DNA from 2 places in the Shouchella sp. JSM 1781072 genome. Region 1 is predicted to be linked to the other one. Evidence: riboswitches for the same ligand, from Rfam matches in the RefSeq annotation. Region 1 holds a riboswitch; the other holds the start of a gene.
The links. A riboswitch is a leader RNA that binds a small molecule or an ion and turns the genes downstream of it on or off. The one in region 1 is predicted to bind cobalamin.
Positions count from the first base shown of each region.

Region 2: another riboswitch for cobalamin. It lies ahead of metE (5-methyltetrahydropteroyltriglutamate--homocysteine S-methyltransferase); the one in region 1 lies ahead of ACE1TH_RS05245 (FecCD family ABC transporter permease).

Region 1 is NZ_JBHFQE010000001.1:980,307-991,139, forward strand. Features, by position in the region: gene ACE1TH_RS05215 (pseudouridine synthase) at 115-843, shown strand; gene resA (thiol-disulfide oxidoreductase ResA) at 923-1,450, shown strand; gene resB (cytochrome c biogenesis protein ResB) at 1,466-3,124, shown strand; gene ccsB (c-type cytochrome biogenesis protein CcsB) at 3,117-4,307, shown strand; gene ACE1TH_RS05235 (response regulator transcription factor) at 4,487-5,203, shown strand; gene ACE1TH_RS05240 (ATP-binding protein) at 5,203-6,978, shown strand; cobalamin riboswitch at 7,028-7,160, shown strand; gene ACE1TH_RS05245 (FecCD family ABC transporter permease) at 7,269-8,315, shown strand; gene ACE1TH_RS05250 (ABC transporter ATP-binding protein) at 8,319-9,125, shown strand; gene ACE1TH_RS05255 (cob(I)yrinic acid a,c-diamide adenosyltransferase) at 9,122-9,673, shown strand; gene ACE1TH_RS05260 (hypothetical protein) at 9,729-9,908, shown strand; gene serA (phosphoglycerate dehydrogenase) at 10,040-10,833, opposite strand, start outside.
Region 2 is NZ_JBHFQE010000001.1:1,702,126-1,712,958, forward strand. Features, by position in the region: gene ACE1TH_RS09070 (ABC transporter ATP-binding protein) at 1-629, opposite strand, end outside; gene ACE1TH_RS09075 (NAD-dependent succinate-semialdehyde dehydrogenase) at 754-2,163, opposite strand; gene ACE1TH_RS09080 (DUF8052 family protein) at 2,344-2,859, shown strand; gene ACE1TH_RS09085 (carbon starvation CstA family protein) at 2,881-4,506, shown strand; gene metE (5-methyltetrahydropteroyltriglutamate--homocysteine S-methyltransferase) at 4,590-6,866, opposite strand; cobalamin riboswitch at 7,014-7,144, opposite strand; SAM riboswitch class I at 7,196-7,298, opposite strand; gene ACE1TH_RS09095 (SEC-C domain-containing protein) at 7,484-8,491, shown strand; gene ACE1TH_RS09100 (YrvL family regulatory protein) at 8,518-8,946, shown strand; gene ACE1TH_RS09105 (uracil permease) at 8,969-10,480, opposite strand; gene ACE1TH_RS09110 (xanthine phosphoribosyltransferase) at 10,499-10,833, opposite strand, start outside.

The DNA.
Region 1 (10,833 bases):
GAGGCTTTTTTTCGTTTTTATGCGTTAGGCAATGGGTTGAGCTAGAAGGAAACTTAGAACGTACACTTGTAACACAATCGAAAACTCGTTATGATGATGCAAGAGGTGAGAAAGATGGAACGATTACAGAAAGTCATCGCTCAAGCAGGCGTGGCATCAAGAAGAAAAGCAGAAGAATACATTACAGCTGGGCGAGTAAAGGTAAACGGAAAACGTGTAACAGAACTAGGGGTAAAAGTGAACCCGAATAAAGATCAAGTAGAAGTGGATGGCGTCCCATTAGATAAAGAAGAACCAGTCTATTACTTACTTTATAAACCAACAGGCTTCATTTCAACATCAAACGATGAAAAAGGTCGAAAAAAAGTAACCGATCTTATCGATGTCCCGCAACGGATTTATCCTGTAGGCCGTCTTGATTACGATACATCAGGGTTGTTGTTATTAACCAACGATGGTGATTTTGCCAATTTGTTAATGCATCCAAAATTTAAGATTGAAAAAGAATACGTTGTAAAGATAAAGGGCATACCTGATCGCAAGGAGCTAAAACAACTTGAGACAGGCGTGAAGCTTGATGATGGTGTAACAGCTCCAGCGAAAGTGAAGTTGCTTTCAAGCGATCGAAAGAAAAACACATCGATTATTCGAATCATTATTCACGAAGGGAAAAACCGTCAAGTTCGTCGAATGATGGAAGCGTTTGGCTACGAAGTAGAAAAACTAAAGCGAGAGCGATTTAGTTTTTTAACGTTAGGCAACTTAAATCCAGGTGAGTACCGTGCAATAAAAGCCATTGAAATCAAACAACTAAAAGATTTGGCTGTCACGAAACCGTCATAAAAAAGATAAAATTCACTTCTTTCCCACGTTATAATAGAAGTGTACGAAAACGTTCACAAAAAGAAGGGGGGCGCATCCGTTGAGCAAAAAAAAGCGTACAATAACTCGTCTTGCGATCTTGCTAGTTATTGCGGGTGCAATTGGCTATACGTTTTATGCCAATTCTCAATCAAATGATGGGGTCGTTCGTGCAGGGGATCAAGCTGAAAACTTTGCTTTGCGTGATTTAAATGACAATCGTTTTGAAATGGCGCAACAAGAAGGCAAAGGGGTCTTCGTAAATTTTTGGGCCACGTATTGTGAACCGTGTGAGCGCGAAATGCCGCATATTGAATCCATTTATAAAGAATACGAAGATGATGTTGAAATGATTGCGATTAATGTGGACGAGTCTGAGTTAACAGTCGATTCGTTCGTTTCTCGTCACAATTTAACGTTTCCCATTGCAATCGATAGTAGACAAGAAGTAACCCGTGCCTATGGAATTCGTCCATTGCCGGCAACACTTGTTATTGATGAGCATGGTGAAGTCCAGCACTATTATCAAGGGGAAATGACAGAAGCAATGGTAAGGGATTTATTTGAAAAGGTAGTACCCGAGGGGTAAGACGGGGGTGAGAAGATGAAAGAAGAGCACGTGACGTGTGAATGTGGTCATGTCAATAAAAAAGGAACGGACATGTGCGCGGCATGTGGAAAGCCTCTAACGGAAGAGGCAAAAACCGAAGGCGTCAATATGCGTTATGAGGGAGCCGCGATTCGTTCAAAGAAGCAAAAGCGCACAGTATTAGATCGAATTTGGGCATTTTTTTCATCGGTAAAAGTTGGCATTTGGCTGATTGTCATTTTGTTAGTTGCGTCGGCGGTTGGTACGTTATTTCCACAAGAAAACCTACGTCCTGGTCTTGAAGAAGCAGCAACGTTTTACGAGCGAGAATATGGATCGCTTGGATTGCTTTACTATAACCTTGGCTTAAATGAGCTTTACAGTTCTTGGTGGTACATAACGCTTATCATTATGTTAGCAGTCTCAATTATTGTAGCAAGTTTTGATCGTGGGATTCCGCTTTATAAAGCATTAAAAGCACAGCGGGTCACAAGACATCCGCACTTTATGACAAGGCAAAGACTATTTGCCACGACCGAAACAACGCAAGCGGCGTCTGCCGATTTAGAAAAAGTAAAGCAAAACTTAATAAAAAAGCGCTACAAGGTTCGTGAAGAAAATGGCAATCTTTTAGCAGAAAAAAACCGCTTTGCTCGTTGGGGTCCTTACGTAAATCACGTCGGGTTAATTCTCTTTCTAGCGGGCTGCCTCATGCGCTATTTGCCAGGGATGTATGTGGACGCAACGATGTGGGTGCGAGAGGGAGAGCGGGCACCAGTGCCAGAAGCATCCGAATACCTTGTTGAGAACCGTGGTTTTTCAATCAGCTATTACGATGAAGAGGACGAGCGCTTTCAAGAATCGTTTGAGCAAGGCAATTCAATTGTAACAGAGTCCTTTGAAACCGATGCCGTTCTTTATAAGCGCTCAGGAATCTTGGGCGACGATTCCATTGAACAAGTAAAAGAAAAAAACATTCTCGTTAATGATCCGTTACAGTTTGATTCATTTTCCCTCTATCAAACCGATTATCGCGAAAATGAACTTCATGAGATGACGTTTACGCTAGAGCATAAAGAATCAGCTGAAACCTTTGGTGAATTAACCATTAATTTAATTAATCCAGAAGCCGATTATGATTTAGGTGATGGCTATGCTGTTCGGCTAGTGAATTATTTCCCGAATTTCTATATGAATTCGAATAATGAGCCGTCCACCTTAAACAATATTCCGGATAATCCTTATTTTATTTTCGAGATGACAACACCAGAAACGCCTGAAGGAGAAACAAGTGTCGTCGGTATCCAGCAAAATCTTGAACCGTTAGAAGATAATGAGTATAAGATGACGTTTGTTGATGTTGATTTGGCAAATGTAAGTATTTTAACGGTACGAAAAGATGAAACGTTGCCGCTGTTAATTGCTGGAGGAAGTATTTTTATTATTGGTCTTGTACAAGGTTCGTATTGGGCTCATCGACGCATTTGGATCCAGCAGACGAACGATAAAATTTGGGTAGCAGGTCATACAAATCGAAATTGGATGTCGTTCCAAAAGGAAATGAATGAAAGCCTTCAGGACACGAATGTAAACACTCCGATTGACCAAGAAGAGCAGAAAGATTCGGAAAGCTCGAATGAAGATTCGGGGAAAAGAGGAGATAAACATGCTTAGTTTAAGTTTTAATTTACTGCTTGTTGCGTTTTTTGCGTTTTTAACGGCAACCATTTTCTTTGCTTTTTCTTTGTCGAAACAAAGAAAAGAGCAGACGCATACGCAAACAAAAGCAAGCAAATGGGGGATCGTGTTTTCAATTATTGGACTTGCGCTTTCCCTCGGTTATTTCTTTGCAAGGTGGTCTGTTTCCGGTCATGCACCAGTTAGTAATATGTTTGAATACATGACCGCATTAGCGATTGCGATTGCCCTTGCGTTTTGCATCATTTATTTTATTTACCCAAACCGAGCGGATGTTGTTGGCTTATTTACGATGCCAACGGTCATGCTGCTTATCGTGTATGCATCGACGTTTTCGACAGCGGTTGCACCTCTCGTGCCTTCGCTGCAAATGCCGCTTATGTTGAAATTACATATCATAACAACAGTAATTGGACAAGGCTTGCTCGCAATCGGTTTTGCCGCGGGTCTTGCCTATTTATTACGAACCCTTGATTTAAAGCAAAAAAGTTGGAAGCCGCGTATTATTGAATTAATGATGTACGGATTGCTTTGCGTTGTGGCTCATGCTCTTGTCGCGCACGGTTTCTCTGCAGCGAACTATGAAGCAACGTTTAGCTACATCGATGAAAATGAGCAAGAAGCAACGGTCGTGTATGAGGTGCCGCCTTTGATTGGTCCGAATGAAGGAGAGCTTCAAACAGAAGGGGCGATGGAACCACTCTTTACGGTACCAGGAAACATTGAAGCGAGTGATCTTAACACGCTAATTTGGGCTTTTGCAGTTGGTGTCGTTCTATACTGGCTCATTCGCTTGCTGCTACGTAAAAGAATTGGACTGGCGATTCAGCCGCTTCTTAAAGTGTCAAATCCATCCACTCTTGATGAATTTAGCTATCGCGCAATTGCGATTGGTTTTCCAGTTTTCGCGCTAGGTGGATTAATCTTTGCGATGATCTGGGCACAAATTGCCTGGTCAAGATTTTGGGGCTGGGATCCTAAAGAAGTATGGGCACTTATTACATTTTTGTTTTACGCCGCATACTTACACTTACGTTTAAACAAAGGTTGGCATGGAGAAAAGTCAGCTTGGCTTTGTGTTATAGGGTTTGCTATTATTATGTTTAACCTAGTGTTTGTAAACTTGGTCATTGCAGGTTTGCATTCTTACGCTTCATAATGCATCAACTATGACGGAATTGTTACAATTGTATTGTAGCAATTCTTTTTTTTCACGAATTTGTGTTCCATGATTGGCGTAATGTTTTTCAACCGTGATAGACTAAAATGGATCGCAATAAATAAAACCGCTCATGCATGTTTATAATGAAAAGAGAAGTGCACTATAGGAGGTTACTAATGGATTATCAACCAAGTATTCTTATCGTTGATGATGAAGACCGTATTCGTCGATTATTAAAGATGTACCTTGAAAGAGAAGAGTATCAAATAGATGAAGCAACAAATGGAGAAGAAGCGTTGCATAAAGCGCTAGAAGTCGATTACGATTTAATTTTGCTTGACGTTATGATGCCTGGTATGGATGGAATTGAAATGTGTCAGGAACTTCGCAAGTCAAAAGCGACGCCTGTTATGATGTTAACCGCTAAAGGCGAAGAAGCGAATCGTGTCCAAGGATTTGAAGTTGGCGCAGATGATTATATTGTAAAGCCATTCAGCCCAAGAGAAGTTGTTTTACGTGTTAAAGCACTGTTAAGACGCGCATCAGCCACACAATTTGTGCAAACAGATACGCATACGAAAGACATGCTTGTATTTGGTCCGCTTACAATCGATAATGATGCGCATCGTGTTAGTGTAAACCAACAGGAAATTAACTTAACGCCGAAAGAATATGAGCTACTCTTTTATTTAGCGCAATCACCGGATAAAGTATTTTCTCGTGAACAATTATTAAAAGATGTTTGGAATTATGAATTCTTTGGTGATTTACGAACGGTTGATACGCATATTAAGCGGCTACGTGAAAAACTAAATCGTGTCTCGCCGGAAGTATCGTCAATTATTTCAACGGTTTGGGGTGTAGGCTATAAATTTGAGGCTGTTAGCGGCTGATGCTTTGGCAAAGTGTCGTTGGAAAGCTTTGGTTAACGATTTTGCTTCTTGTCACAGTTGTCTTAACCGTTCTTATGGTCATGATGCTTCGATTTACAGAAAATAATTCGATTGAAGAAGCGGAAACGAGATTAAATAGCTATGCCAACATGGCAATATCGACTTTGGAGGGCCATGAAGAGCTTGACGGTACGTACGAATATTTAGAAACGATTAGCCGAGAATTCTCTGTCAATCTCTTGTTAGTGGACCCACAAGCTGGTGTGTGGAGCACTGCAGATGGACGAGAAGGGGAGCAAATTGCCGCTGAACTAATTCAAAATTGGTCGACGTTCGATGAGCGAGTCATTGAAACGGATAGCTACTCATTGGCAGGATCAGAGGATGAAAAAACAGAAATGATTATCTTAGGCGCACCGATAGAAGCCGGTGAGTCAGAGGCAATGATCTTTTTGTATCAGCCGTTATCGGCAATTGAAGAAGCAGCTTCTGAAACACGTAGTTTAATTTACTTGTCAGCTGGCATTGCGCTCGTTTTAACGACCATTTTTGCGTTCTTTCTCTCGTCTCGTATTACCGCACCTTTAAGAAAAATGAGGCAAGCCGCACTTGAAGTGGCACAAGGGAAGTTTCATACGAAAGTGCCGATTTTAACGCAAGACGAGATTGGTCAACTGGCCATTGCGTTCAATCGAATGCGTCGAGAGCTGAATCGCAATATTTCTGAACTGAATCAGGAAAAAGAACAACTTTCACGCATTTTACTTAGTATGGCTGATGGGGTTATTACGTTTGATAAGCATGGCCTTGTTCGATTGACAAACCCTCAAGCTGATCAAATGATGCAAATGATGTTATTTGAAGAAGGCGAAACGGATACATCCGTTAAAATGAAAGTGCCTGCACTGTTACAGCCATTGTTTGAACGAGTCGTAGAACAAGAGCATGAAGAATTGCAGGAAAAAACCGTCCAAGGACGAAGCATGGCAATCTTAATGGCGCCGCTGTATGAGGGTCAATACATTCGAGGTGCGGTTGCCGTTGTTCGTGATGTTACTGAAGAACGCAGACATGACAAGTTACGTAAAGACTTTATTGCAAATGTATCCCACGAATTACGAACGCCGATTTCGATGTTGCAAGGATATAGTGAAGCGATTGTCGATGGCGTAACGTCAACAGAAGCGGAACAAAAAGAAGTAGCGCAAATCATTTATGATGAATCTTTACGGATGGGACGCTTAGTTAATGAGCTGCTTGATTTGGCCCGTATGGAAGCAGGTTATATTGAATTAAACCTTGATGAGCTGGAGCTTCATGACTATTTAGACCGGATTGTACGGAAATTTTCTAGCTATGTAAAAACGGAAGAAATCGAAATCCAGTTGTTTCACAATGAAGGAAATTCAACCGCATCGTTTGATCCAGATCGAATTGAGCAAGTGTTAACAAACTTAATCCATAACGCTATTCGTCATACAGAAAAAGGTGGATTTGTCCACTTGAATTATGAAAAAGATGCCCAATCTCATTTATTCTCGGTGCAAGACTCTGGTTCCGGCATACCTGAAGAAGACTTACCATACGTCTTTGAACGATTTTATAAAGCTGATAAAGCGAGGACGAGACAACGAGGTGGGACTGGTCTTGGCCTCGCGATTGCGAAGAACATTGTGGAAGCCCATGGTGGAACGATCACAGTCCAAAGCAAGTTAGGAGAGGGCACTACATTTCGCTTTACAATACCTCGAAAAATTGAAGGCACTGACGAATAAAGGCGATATTTATTGTTCCATAAGAAACAAAAGAATGGTAAGCTTATCTACAAAGATTAGCTTGTATGGATGCAGCCTATAGACTGCTTAACAGGGGAAGCTAGTGAAAATCTAGCACGGACCCGCCACTGTAATTACACATGTGTAAAAGTCAGAGGACCTGCCATAAAAGTAAGCGGATTTTCTTTCGTGGACTAAAGAAACCATTGTTTAAATGAGCAATGTCATGCTGCACATGAGTTCACATGTGCAGCTTTTTCTGTCCTTCAAGGAAGGGTAAGGAGTAGAGAATGGGTCAACCTGTAACATGGATAAGGAAAGTAGGACCTTATCTTATTACCATTGCAATTGTCTTGTTTATTTTTTTATTGTCTATAAGTTATGGGAGTGTTCAAATACCGTTGCGGACCGTTTTTTTAACGATCTTACAACAAGGACTTCACATTCCTTTTAATGTTCCGTTAAATGAAGCACATACACAAATTATTATGCAAATCCGGTTGCCTCGTGTGTTGCTGGCTTTTCTTGTAGGTGCTTCGCTTGGCATGGCTGGAGCGGCGTTTCAAGGGCTATTACGAAATCCGTTAGCAGATCCATTTACGATTGGGGTATCATCAGGTTCTGCTCTAGGTGCTGTAACGGTAATTTTTTTTCAATTTTCCTTCATAGGTATGTGGACGTTACCCGTTGTCTCCATTCTATCAGGGTTAGCTACATTAATAATCGTTCTTACGTTTACACGCCTTGTGCAACGTTCCTTTGCGACAGAGACGATTATATTAACAGGGATTATTGCTAGCTCATTTCTGGGTGCTTGGCTTTCCTTAATTGTGGCATTGTCGCAAGAAGAACTTCGGCACATTATGAATTGGCTAATGGGAAGCGTCGGCATGCGAGGGTGGTCCTATGTCTACTTAATTCTGCCTTTTTTGGTTGTCGGTGCTATTCTAGTGTGGATTTGTCGAATTGAACTTGATGCCCTTATGTATGGTGAAACAAGTGCCCATCACTTAGGTGTATCAGTCAAACGAAAAAAGTTTACCATTCTTGTTGCCGCAACGTTATTAACCGGAAGTGCTGTAGCCGTTTCAGGAACAATTGGCTTTGTTGGCCTCGTCATCCCGCATATGGTTCGATTGATTTGGGGACCAAGTCATCAACGGTTATTGCCATTGGCAGGATTAACAGGCGGTGGGTTTTTAATTCTTGCGGATTTAACAGCACGCACAGTGGTTTCACCAGCTGAACTGCCAATTGGCGTCATTACAGCACTGGTCGGTTCGCCATTATTTGCATGGTTGCTTTATCGACAGAACCGCAGACGAAAAGGGGCATAAAGAATGCTAGAAGTTCAAAATCTAAACGTCGCGATTAATAAACAGCCCATTCTAACAGATCTCTCTTTTTCGGTGCAAAAAGGAGAGCTGCTTGGTGTGATTGGAGAAAACGGAAGTGGCAAAACAACGTTACTTCATAGCATAACAGGCGTTGTTCCGCATCAATCTGGAGCGATTTATTATGAAGGCCAACATCTATCTAAGATGAAAAATCGAGTTCGAGCACAAAAAATGGCTGTGTTGTCTCAAGATCGCTCGAATATGTTTCAAACAACTGTACGCAGTGTGATTGAGTTAGGACGCTATCCCTATTTAACAGGTTTACTTCCACAACGATCTGAAGACGATGAGACAATGATTAACGAGGCGATGAACGAAACTGGTGTCGCAGGCTTTGCCGATCGAACTATGGGTACGTTAAGCGGTGGGGAGCGACAACGCGTATGGTTAGCGCGCGCATTGGCGCAAAATCCAGACTTACTTTTGCTAGATGAACCGACAAACCATTTGGATTTGGCCCATCAAGTTTCCTTAATGGACCATTTGCATAAGCTTGTAAAGAAAAAACAGCTAACGGTTATGTGTATTTTACATGATGTAAATTTAGCAAGTTTATACTGTGATAAAGTGTTGTTGTTAAAAGAAGGACAAGTTCAAGGGGTTGGTCAAACAAAGGATTGGCTGACTAGCGAACAACTAACAACTCTTTTTGGAACAGCATTTTCTGAAACCATCGATTCACAAACCGGCTGTAGACAATTTACAGTCTTACCTTATTTCACAAATCAATGTAAGGAGGATTTAACATGAAAATCTATACCCGTGGTGGAGATAAAGGAAGAACGAGTGTATTAGGTGCAAGAGTGGAAAAGACGGACAAACGAATTGAAGCAATTGGATCAATTGACGAGTTGAACAGTGCAATCGGGCTAGCCATTTATCATGCAAGGCAGGAGCAACTAGCAGACATTGTGGCGGATTTAACCGTCATCTCGCATCAGTTGTTTGACTATGGTGCTGATTTGGCGAATGTGAAAGAAGAGATCCCGTTTAAAATCACCACACAACATACAACGCAACTTGAAGCAAAAATTGATGCGTATACGGAGATTGTCGGACCGCTAACACAGTTTGTTTTACCTGGAGGATGTCTAACGTCTTGTTCCCTTCATCTATGTCGAACGGAAGCAAGAAAAGCAGAACGTCGTTTGAACGAAATGAACCCGTCGGCTTCGGCAGTATTAAAAACTTATATCAATCGCTTATCAGATTATTTGTTTACGGGGGCACGATTAGCAAACAAACAAACAGGTATAGACGATGTCGCCTACGAAGGTGAAAAACAGCTAGAATCATAAAGCGATTGTTTTTATCATATAGTTCCCATGGAGTAAGAAGATATGGGAGGCTGTTATGACGGCAATTGTTGATTTTGTTAAGCGGTTAAGTATCGTATTTGTGTTAACATTTGTGATCGGTTTACTATTCTTCAGTGTAAAACTGATTGTGGAAGAAGAACGGTTTGTGCACGTAAAACAAGGAATAGGGAATCACAGTGTATTGGAAAAATCAATCGAAATTGTGCAAATGTAACAAAAGGTGGATCACTTATTTTAGCTTGTGATCCACCTTTTACGTTATGGACTACCATGATGAAATGAATAGGCCGCTTCAAAAATGATTCAAACTGATAAGTCGAGAAAGTTCTTCTCTATTCGATTCCATTATAAATCGATAACATTGACTAGTTTAATTTCCTCGAACTGCAGTAATTCATGAACAATCGTCTCTTCCACGTGCTTATCAACGTTTACTAACATAATGGCTTCGCCGCCAATTGATTTACGTCCCACTTGCATCGTTGCAATGTTCAGTTCATGTTGTGCAAGCAGCTGGCCCATTTTACCGATAACGCCGGGGCGGTCATAGTGTTGAATGTAAAGAATGTGACCTTGGGCAACGATGTCCACAGAAAATTCATTTAATGAAACAATTCGAGGACCATAATCCTTTATATACGTCGCTTTGATTTCAAACGATCTTTCTTCGCCTATCGCAACCGCATGAATTAAGTTTTCATAGCCAAAATGATCGGTTAGTTGTTTTTCCCCATAATTAATCCCGCGCTCACGAGCTATTAGCGAGGCATTGACATCATTCACCGCTGCATCCACTCTAGGTTGTAAGAAACCAGATAATAAACTGCGCGTTAATATACTTGTGTCTGTTTGCGTGGCAGAGCCACTATAATAGACGTTTATTTCTTGAACAGGAACGCGCATCAATTGTGATAAGAGCGAGCCCATTGTTTTTGCTAAATCATATTGAGGTTTAATTTTTTCATAAACTTCTTTTGATAAAGTCGGTAAGTTGATAGAATTTCGTGCTGGTTCCCCTTGTAAAAACGCTAGTACTTCCTCAGAGACTTGAGCGGCTACGTTTAATTGAGCTTCTTTCGTTGAAGCGGCAATATGAGGGGTAGCTACAACGCGCGGATGTTCAATTAATCGAACATCGG
Region 2 (10,833 bases), 720 kb from region 1:
TTTTTAATAACAATCGCACGGTCACATAGCGTTTCAATTTCACTTAGTTGATGACTAGAAACGAGTAGTGTCACCCCGTCTTCCTTGGCTAACCGTTGTAAATACGACCTGAGATCTCGAATGCCTTTCGGATCTAAACCATTGGTTGGTTCATCCAAGATCAACACAGAAGGACGATGCAAAAGCGACACCGCAATTCCTAACCGTTGCTTCATTCCCAATGAGTAAGACTTTACTTTCTTCTTCATTGCCCCTTCAAGCTCGACTAAAGAAACCACTTCTTTTATACGCTCTTTTGAAATGACCTGGTTACTCAATCGAGCGAAGTGCTCAAGGTTTTGCTGCCCTGTTAAATAACCATATAAGTCTGGGTCTTCAACAATTGCACCGATTTTCGACAATGCTTGTTTTCGATTTGTCCGAATATTGTTCCCCTCAATAATGACATCCCCTGAATCTGGGGCGATAAGCGACACAATCATTCGAATCGTCGTTGTCTTTCCAGAGCCATTCGGACCTAAAAAACCATAAATTTGCCCTCGTTTTAACTGAAAACTCATGTCCTTAATAATATGATTTTTTCCGAATGACTTATTAAGACCTTTAATTTGTAACGGAAAATCTGTCATGTTTGTTTGTTCCCCCTATCCCTGCATTAGTGTTCTACTTAAATAGTACACTAATACTTTTTAATGCACAACCTTAATTTCATAAAAAACACACCTAGGATTTAATTCCCTAGGTGTGTGTTTGCTACATCTTAAACGATACGTATTTGGTTTCTAGGTACTCATCCATACCTTGTCGACCACCTTCACGTCCAATTCCACTTTGCTTAAAGCCACCAAACGGCGCTTGTGCAGCCGATGGACCACCATCGTTAAGTCCAACAATTCCATATTCTAGCGCTTCTGTAACACGAATCGCTTGATTGATATCTTTCGTGAATACATAAGCGGCTAAGCCGAAAATGGTATCATTTGCTCGCTCAATTGCTTCCTCTTCTTGTTTAAATGTCGTAATTGGCGCGACTGGGCCGAATGTTTCCTCAATCATACACGCCATGTCATCTGTCACATTTGCGAGCACGGTAGGCTCCATGAAAAGCCCCTCCGTATTCGTGCCGCCTGTAACGACGGTAGCGCCTTTTTCTTTCGCATCTGCTATATGAGACAAGACTTTATCAACAGCATCTTGATCAACAAGTGGACCTATATCAGTATGTTCATCTAATCCGTCTCCTACTGTTAATTTCTCCACTTCTGCCTTCGTTTTGTTCGTAAACTCATCAGCAATGGACTCTTCGACATAGATACGATTTGCACACACGCACGTTTGTCCACCGTTACGAAATTTAGATGCAATCGTATCTTCAACTGCTCGATCAAGGTCGGCATCCTTAAAAACAATCACCGGTGCGTGGCCACCTAACTCTAATGAAATTTTCTTCATCGTTTCTGCTGAATCTTTCATCAGTGTTTTTCCTACTTCGGTTGAGCCTGTAAACGTAAGCTTTCGAACACGTTGATCTTCTTGCCATACTTTCGAAATATCACTTGATGAACCTACAACAACATTCACTACGCCAGCAGGGATTCCTGCTTTTTCAGCAAGCTCTGCTAGCTTTAATGCCGTTAACGGGGTTTGCGAAGCAGGCTTGATTACAGCTGTACAGCCCACTGCTAATGCAGGTGCAATTTTTCTCGTAATCATTGCTGCTGGAAAATTCCACGGGGTAATGGCTGCTACGACACCGACTGGCTGCTTAATCGCAAACAATCGCTTATCGTCTGTGGAAGCAGGAATCGTTTCTCCATAGTTTCGCTTTCCTTCTTCTGCATACCATTTAATAAAAGAATTCGCATAACCAATCTCACCACGAGACTCTTTAATGGCTTTCCCCTGCTCTTTTGTCATTAATGTTGCTAACTCTTCGGTGTGTTCTTCAATGTATTGGTGCCACAATTCTAATTTCTCACTACGTTCATACGTGGAAAGCTTTGACCATGTTTTAAATGCTTCAGCAGCTGCATCTGCCGCCGACTTCGCTTCCTCTGTGCCACCTTTTGGTACTTGGTCAACCACTTCTCCATTAGCTGGGTTTGTAATATCAACTTGCTCTAAGTTTTCGCCAACCCATTCACCATTAATATATAATTTCATTAGAATTCCCCTTTCATAAATCATTTTCTAGTTCTGTTCCCTACTAACTTTTTTTAAAACTTTTGCAATGTTAATCGATGACGTGAATTATTCAGCATTAAATTAACAGAAAGTATTGAACTTTTAATAGATCGTCCTTATAATAAGAATCATTCACTTATAATCAAGTTTTAGTAGGAGGTGTTAATTACGAAGGCGGAACGGTTTATAAATCAACTAGAAAATACGCTAAAACATCAATTTGACGTTTATGCAAATGACAAGCTAGAAAACCTTCCACTGCGGTTTAGCGCTCATTATTACCGAAGAGACGATCGGTATATGTTTACAAAAAACGTAACCGTATGGAGTGTTGAAAACAATCAACACATTTTTTTATATGAAGCAAACGAAGGTACCATCGAAGAATTCGAACAATTCAAACAAGAATTAGATTGTTATATCCACCAACATAAAAGCGACCGTACGAGTCATATGTCTTCCATTTATATTGGCATCTTCTTGTTGAAAACAACGCCAAGTATGACGTTAGAGAAAAAAGCAAAGAGAACGAGAAAAGTTTCGTTTATTCAATGGGGAAAATCAGGCTGGTATGAACGTTATCTTGGCGTCCTCTCCATACCTGAACAGAGATTAATTATAAACAAGAAAGGCAATCCGTTTATTCAGCCATTTATTGAGGCAATATCGGAATAATGAGAAGGCGAGGGTAACAATATGAATTTTGTCACGCTTATGTTAATTTGTGGTGCTATCTTAATAGTCGCTTATTTTACATACGGAAAATATTTAGAAAAACGATTAAAAATAGACAGTAGTCGTAAAACACCTGCGCATATGTTATACGACGGGAAAGAATACATCCCAACTAAAACTCCTGTATTAATCGGTCACCATTTTACCACGATTGCTGGGGGAGGGCCTATTACTGGTCCAATTGCCGCGATCGTGTTTGGTTGGTTACCTGCTGTAATCTGGATTATGATTGGAAGTATTTTCGTTGGTGGAACTCATGATTATGCATCGCTCCAAGCGTCTGTTCGTCATAAAGCAAAATCAATCGGGGAAGTCATTAAAGAATACATGGGACGACGAGGACAACTCATGTTTCTCTCTTTCGCCATCGCGACACTGATTTTAATTGTGGGCGTGTTTGTCATATTAGTTGCCAATACCTTTGTTTCATTTCCAGGTGCTGCAACGGCTTCATTACTCTTTATCGCGGTTGCTATGGTGTTTGGTGTGCTTGTTAACCAGGTAAGAATGAATCTCATAACAGCAACGATTCTTGGGACGATTGCCATGGTTGGAGCCATTTGGGTGGGTCTTACCTTCCCACTTGAATTAAGCGCAACAGCATGGTCTTTTATTTTAATTATCTATGCGTATTTCGCATCTGTTTTACCTGTTTGGCTCTTGCTTCAGCCACGTGATTATTTGAATTCTTACATGCTATATTTCTTAATTGGTGGTGCTTTTTTAGGACTATTAATCGCTAGACCGACGATTCAAATGCCTGCATTTACTGGGTTTTATAACGACCAACTTGGATTTTTATTTCCAATTTTATTTATTACCATTGCTTGCGGGGCCATCTCGGGCTTCCACTCCCTCGTTTCTTCTGGGACGACTTCTAAACAATTGGACAATGAGAAAAATGGACGCTTTGTTACGTATGGTTCGATGCTTTTAGAGGCGTTCGTGGCTATTATTGCCATTGGTTCGGTTGCTTACTTAACGATGGGGGAATTCTCAGCGCTTATGGCTCAATACAATGATCCAATTAGTGTGTTTTCTTTAGGAATTGGTGAGTTTATGAGCACATGGGGCTTGCCTGTTCAAGCTGGTATTACGTTTACTGCACTAGCAGCGTCCGCATTTCTAATGACCACACTTGACTCTGCTACACGGCTAATGCGGTACACGGTTTCTGAATTAGGCGATAGCATCAATGTTAAACTTTTATCGAATAAGCATTTTGCGACAATTACTGGTTTAATCGGGGCAACCGCCCTTGCATTATCTGGAACATGGCAAACGGTTTGGCCGTTATTCGGAGCCGCAAACCAGATGCTTGGAGCTTTAGCTCTTTTAGCTGTCACGATGTGGCTTGTTAAAACAAAGTCAAAAGCCTTGTTCGTCATCATTCCCATGATTTTCATGTTTATCGTTACAACGAGCGCTCTTCTCGTTATGCTTTACTCGAACTTCATGGCGCAAAACTACTTGCTTTCTGTGATCTGTTTTATCCTTTTCGTAATGTGTGTGTTTCTCGGAATTGAAGGGGCAAGAAGCGCTGGTAAGAAAGATAAGCCAACTGATTCAACAAACTTAAATGCATAAAAAAGATGTACGCTTGCGATCAAGAAGACCTCGAGCGTACATCTCACGCTTATCATTAAATTGATAAGCTTTTTCTTTGTGCGTTACTGAACGAGTTGAGACCGTTTCGCTTTCGCTGCTTTCACCATCGCTTTAAGTGCTTCCACGGTTTCAGCTTCTTTTCTTGTTTTTAAGCCACAGTCTGGATTAACCCAGAAAATGCGTTGATCAAGAACTTGCAGGGCGCGATTAATACTTGTTTCCATTTCTTCTTCTGTTGGTACACGTGGACTATGAATATCATAGACCCCTAGCCCAATCCCTTTGCTATACGTATAGTCTTCAAACGCTGTAATGAGCTCTCCATGACTTCGTGACATCTCGATTGAAATAACGTCTGCATCAAGTCCGTCTATCGCTTGAATAATATCTTGAAAGTCGGAGTAGCACATATGCGTATGAATTTGCGTTTGCGGCTCAACCGATTTTACAGAGAGCTGAAATGCTTTAACAGATTGATTTAAATAGGCTTTCCACTTCTCTCTCTTTAAAGGTAACCCTTCTCTTAATGCAGGTTCATCTACTTGAATGACCGTAATTCCTGCTCTCTCTAAAGCGAGCACTTCTTTTTCCAATGCAAGGGCAATTTGATTCACCACATCTTCTGCTTGTAGGTCAGTCCGTGGAAACGACCAGTTGTAAATCGTGACAGGACCTGTTAACATCCCTTTGACCGGTTTCGATGTTTTCGATTGTGCGACTAATGTTTCTTTGACAGTCATATCGTTTTGGAAAAAGACGTCCCCGAATATAACAGGCGGTTTCACGCATCTTGAACCGTATGATTGAACCCATCCATTTGATGTAAATTCAAAACCACCTAGCTTCTCGCCAAAAAATTCGACCATATCGGTACGCTCAAACTCTCCGTGCACAAGGACATCTAAACCAATCTCTTCTTGAATCTCAATCCAACGCTCAATTTCAGCATTAATAAAGGACTCATAGGCTTCATTCGTAATTTCCCCTTTTCGCCATTGCAACCTCGTTTTTCGAACGTCTGCTGATTGCGGAAAACTACCAATTGTTGTAGTCGGTAATGGCGGGAGTTGAAAGACTTCTTGTTGAAGTTCCATACGTTTATCCGCAGGAACCGCTCTTTTAGAATCTTCCGTTTTGCTGAGATCTAAAGCGGTACGGACTTCTTGGTTTGTGCGACTTGCCGATTGGTTTAACGTATCAATCGCCCGCTTTCCAACTTGTAGCTGTTTCACGTCTTGCTGCTGATTTAAGACTGCTTTAAGTTCATTCAACTCTGCTAATTTTTCTTCAGCAAATGATAAGGCAGCTTTTAAATCTTCAGGCAGCTTTTGTTCATGTTTTAGTGACACTGGCACATGAAGCAAACTACAAGAAGGTTGAAGAATTAATTGTTCTTGCCCAACTATTTTTGAAAGTTCTTCTACCATGGCGTGTGTCTTCGTTAAGTCTGTACGCCAGATGTTTCGACCATCAATTAGCCCAACTGCTAATGTTTTTTCTTTCGGGAATCCATGTTGCTTTAGTTTTTGTAAACTATCACTATAAACAAAATCTAATCCTATACCAGCAACAGGTAGCTTCGTCAAACGACTAAAATCATCAACTCCTTCAAAGTAGGTTTGTAGTAGAAGGTTCGCTTTTGGTGCTGACTCTGAGAACCATGTATAGACTTCTTCAGTAATCGACCATTCTTCCTCACTCATATCCCCAACTAAAATAGGCTCATCTACTTGAATCCACGCTACCCCAGCCTCTGCCAGCTGATTTAAAACGGTTGTATATAAAGGCAATAAGCTTCGAACATGATCAACAAATGAACGACTGCCGTATTGTTTTGATAGCTTAACAAATGTTACAGGGCCCAAGATTACTGGCTTTCCGGTTACCCCTAGTTCTTGCTTCGCTTCTTCAATTAAATCTAACCAGCGATTGTTTACGAGCTCCGGCTCTCTACCATCAAGTTCAGGTACGATATAGTGATAATTTGTGTCGAACCATTTTGTCATTTCAGCAGCAACCGCATGCTCACTGCCTCTAGCAATCGCAAAATACGTATCTAAATCAACGCTTCCACCTTCATAGTCAAAGCGATCAGGTACTAAGCCAAATGCTGTTGCTGTATCAAGTACCTGGTCATAGTGAGAAAAATCGCCGACAGGTATATAGTCAAGCCCTGCATCCTTTTGTTTTTGTAAATGATTCAAACGTAACTCTTTCTGTTTTTTTACGTAGTCGTCTTGCGCTAGTTTTTGATTCCAATAGGCTTCTAAATTTTTTTTCCACTCACGTTGCTCCCCAATTCTTGGAAAACCTAAGCTTGAACTTCTAACTCCACTCATTTTTTCTGCCTCCTCAAATAGTTGTACTCACCATAAAAAAATCCCTTTCAAGAGAAAGGGATAGGAAATATACCAAAAGATCACTAGCGAAAAAATGACAACTAGTTTAAAAGGCATGATTTCCACTCTTCTCTAGATCCGCGTAGAGCTAAGCAGAACGATTCGGCAGGCAATCTGACTTCGCACATACGTGCGTCACAGTGGCGGGACCGTCTTGGATTTTCACCAAGTTCCCCTATTAAGTAGTTGGACACTACACCGTTTCGTTTCACATATGAAATTAAAAAACCCTTTTCAATGAAAAGGGTTTATGCGATCGTATCGCATCCCCCTTATCTGCCAAAGTTCCCTTTGCTGGAATTAGCACCTTTTCCAATCGGAAAGGTTGCTGAAGCTTCGTCGGGCCAGTCCCTCCACTTCTCAATATAAAGAGTGTTTTCTTATGTATGAGTATTCAATTAATTTAGCATAAAGACTGAAAACTGTCAAAACATAATTCATACAAAAGATCCATTTTCATTTACTTAACGACTCAACAACAAAATTAACGGCTGTAAACCCTGCTTTTATGGCGCAAATCTGTTAAACTAAGAAAGTTGACGTAAGGAGGAACATCTATGATAAAGAGAAACGATCCTTGTCTATGTGGCAGTGGGAAAAAATATAAAAAATGTTGCATGCAAAAAGCAGAATCAAAAGCAATTGTCTCTCAAGAGCTTCATCAGTTAGAAACGGAAATGCTTTATACTGCATTTACCCGCTACCAAAAGGAATTAACAAACTGGGTGCAAAGTTACCACCATGTTTACCCAGACGTTGAAGAAAGTGTTACCGAGACCCTTTCAAGTATGCTGCTTGTATGGCTTATTTTCCACAAGCCTATTGAAGCAGACGGGCAAACCATATACGATACATTTCTTGAAAGCAAGTTAAGAAAAATTAAACGTCCACAAACAGCTACTATTATAGAAAGCTGGAAAGGAACAAAACCTGCTGTTCTTGAAGTAGTATCCGTAAATGAAGATCAATGTGAAAGCCTCCATTTATTCACGAATGAACGCTTAACTCACATCATTCCTGACGAACATAAAGACACAGTCGAGCCTGGCTCAACAATTATTGGTTTTCCGGCCAATGGGGAACATGCTATGAGCTTTGTCGGCCCAGTCATTAGCCATGTGCCTGCTAAAACAACGGACATTAAAAACAAAATTGATGCATTCCGTTCAGCTTCTGAAGGAGACAGCTTTACCTCTAAATGGCCCCAGCTTCTTTCGTCGTTACTTGCGGAGAATACGCCTGTCGTGAAAGTTGCCGACGATTTTGAATGGTCATCTGAACAAGTAAAAGAAACGGCCGATATTCTTTTAAGTGGCTTGAAAAAAGACCAACATCCACCGGAAATTGAACAACTCGCTTTAGAAAAATGGCATGCGTTTACTTCAGCTAAAAAAGTAAATATTCGTAAGCCTGAAGCATTTGCAGCTGCAATGGAATATGCGCTACAAGAATTTGCACCGCTTTCCGTTACACAAAAAGCATTAGCTGAAAAATATAACGTTAGTGCGTCAACCATTTCGAGTCGTTCGATTGAAATTACGAACGAATTGCGTCTAGCAGAATAATCTTTGAACAAAAGAAGGTCTGATTTATGCGGAAACCATCCCTTCAAACAGTGATAGGAATTGCTTTGCTCCTAATTGTTGTACTCGGATTTATATTTGTCCTGTACTATTTTGGCATGATTAGTCTGTTTTACCTTTTGGGAATAGAATATCGGTCGCTTTGGTCTTTAGCCTGGTTCGTCATTCTATTTCTTGTAAGTGGTGTAATCATCGAAATGATAACGAAGAGCCTCATTTATACCGTTGTGCCTAAGGTAAAACGCTATTCGCTACAAAAAGTATGCGAAATTACAATCCAGTTTGTGTTTATTTTTCCGCTTATTCATTTCCTTGAACGATTGTTTACATCGATAACGATTCCCGTTGTTACACAAGCGGCACTGGCATTTCTTATTGTTACGATTGAAACACTCATAGAAAATAAAGATTATACAAAACGAAATAAACCCATTTGAGTATCCTCAAATGGGTTTTTCGTTACGCAACGTTTTCTATTTTTTGATCGACCTCTACAGTTACCTTCTTTGATTCTCGATATCCAATGTAAACAAAGAAAAGACCGATTAACAGATAGCCGATTGTATAATCAAACGCAGCATTTACTGCTAACGAAGGGGCGTGCATAAAACCAAAGAAGGAGAGAAGCGCACCAATCGCTGAAAAGATCCCTGCTTTATAGAAGTCTTTGTCAATTAAAAAGACGGTGATAGCGCCTAAAATAATCGCTGTAAACATGGCACCTTGTCCAAGTGGGACAATTCCTTCAGAAATGCCTGCGACAACATCAGGTGCTTGATTGTTAAAGCGTGTCATCATATAGTTCGCAATATAAGGAAGCATCGCTAAAGCAATGGCTGGATAGTAACGCTTTGCATTGTTTGCAAACGTACTTCCGATCATTGACATCCCTACAAAGACTAGAATTGGGGCAACCGCAGCCATTGGAATTAATGCCGAAAAGGCACCAATCAAACCAGTAATGGAAGCAAGGGCGAAAACCCCAGCATTTAAAAGACTATAGCCACGACCAGCACCTAGCTGTTTGGCTCCCACAGTTGCAATATAAACCGTTGTCGGGAACATGCCGCCAAAACAAGCACCAAGCATAGCACCTATTCCATCTACTGCTTGACACTCTCGAACATCATAAGAATCCCCAGCAGCTGACATCGCATCCACATTATTCATTGTTTCAATCGCATTATAAATCGTAATCGGAATTAAAATCCCTAATAACCCGATCAGTGCACCAAAGAGATACGTCATCCCTTCAAAAGCGGCAAGGGTTGGTAAAAATGGATAAAAGCCGACGTTGCTTAACGCTTCTGTTACATCACTACTAGTTTGGTAACCAAGGACAAAGGCCAAAGCGACACCAACAATAATGGCAAATAAAGAGGCTGGAATGTTAAACGGCAACGCAACTTTCGCCACAAACCCTAGTAAAATTACCGCCATGGCTACAAGACCAATAATCGGAATTTCAAAAACAGAAAACAACATTTCTCCAGCAACAAAGGTAAACGCAACACCGGCCAAAGCTCCTAATAGCGCAGGTCTTGGCGTATGTTTTCGAACCCAGTTTCCAAAGAATGCGACAAGTGCCTCTACAAGACCTGATAAAAATGCAGCAGCGACCGCAATTTTCCATGCTAATTCATGATCGTTTGTTAACGCTAAAGCTGGCGCTGTCACACCAAACAAAAAGACAAACATAACAGGTGTGGATACACCATAGGATAAGGCTGTCACATCTGTACGATTTTCCTTCTGCGCTAACCGCTTTGCCATATGGGCGTAATAGACATTTCCTGCAATGACAGCGACTGCAACACCAGGTATGATTCGACCGAAGACAAGATCGGTTGAAAAGCCCATCGCTAAAAGCGACACGGTGATGACAACAAAATTTGCTAAATTGTTCTGAAAGAGTGCAAAAAACGCATCGATATCTTGTCTTTTAAATAATGGATAATGTACTTGATTCACGTTGTCTCTCACCCTTCGTTAGTTGTTTTGTGCAACTGGCTCTTCTACGAACGTCACAGTAGACTGTTCAAGTGAAGCAATACGTGCGAGAGATTCAATCCGTAGTCCTCTTTCTTCAAGCTTTTTTCGTCCATTTTGGAACGATTTTTCTATCACAATACCGACACCTACGACTGAAGCACCAGCTTGTTCAACAATATTGATTAGGCCTGACGCCGCTTCTCCATTTGCGAGAAAATCGTCAATCAGTAAAACCCGATCCCCTTCTTCAATTAAATCTTTAGAAACCGTCACCTCGGAATATTCCTGTTTGGTAAAGGAATAGACGCGACTGGAATAGACATTGGCTTGAT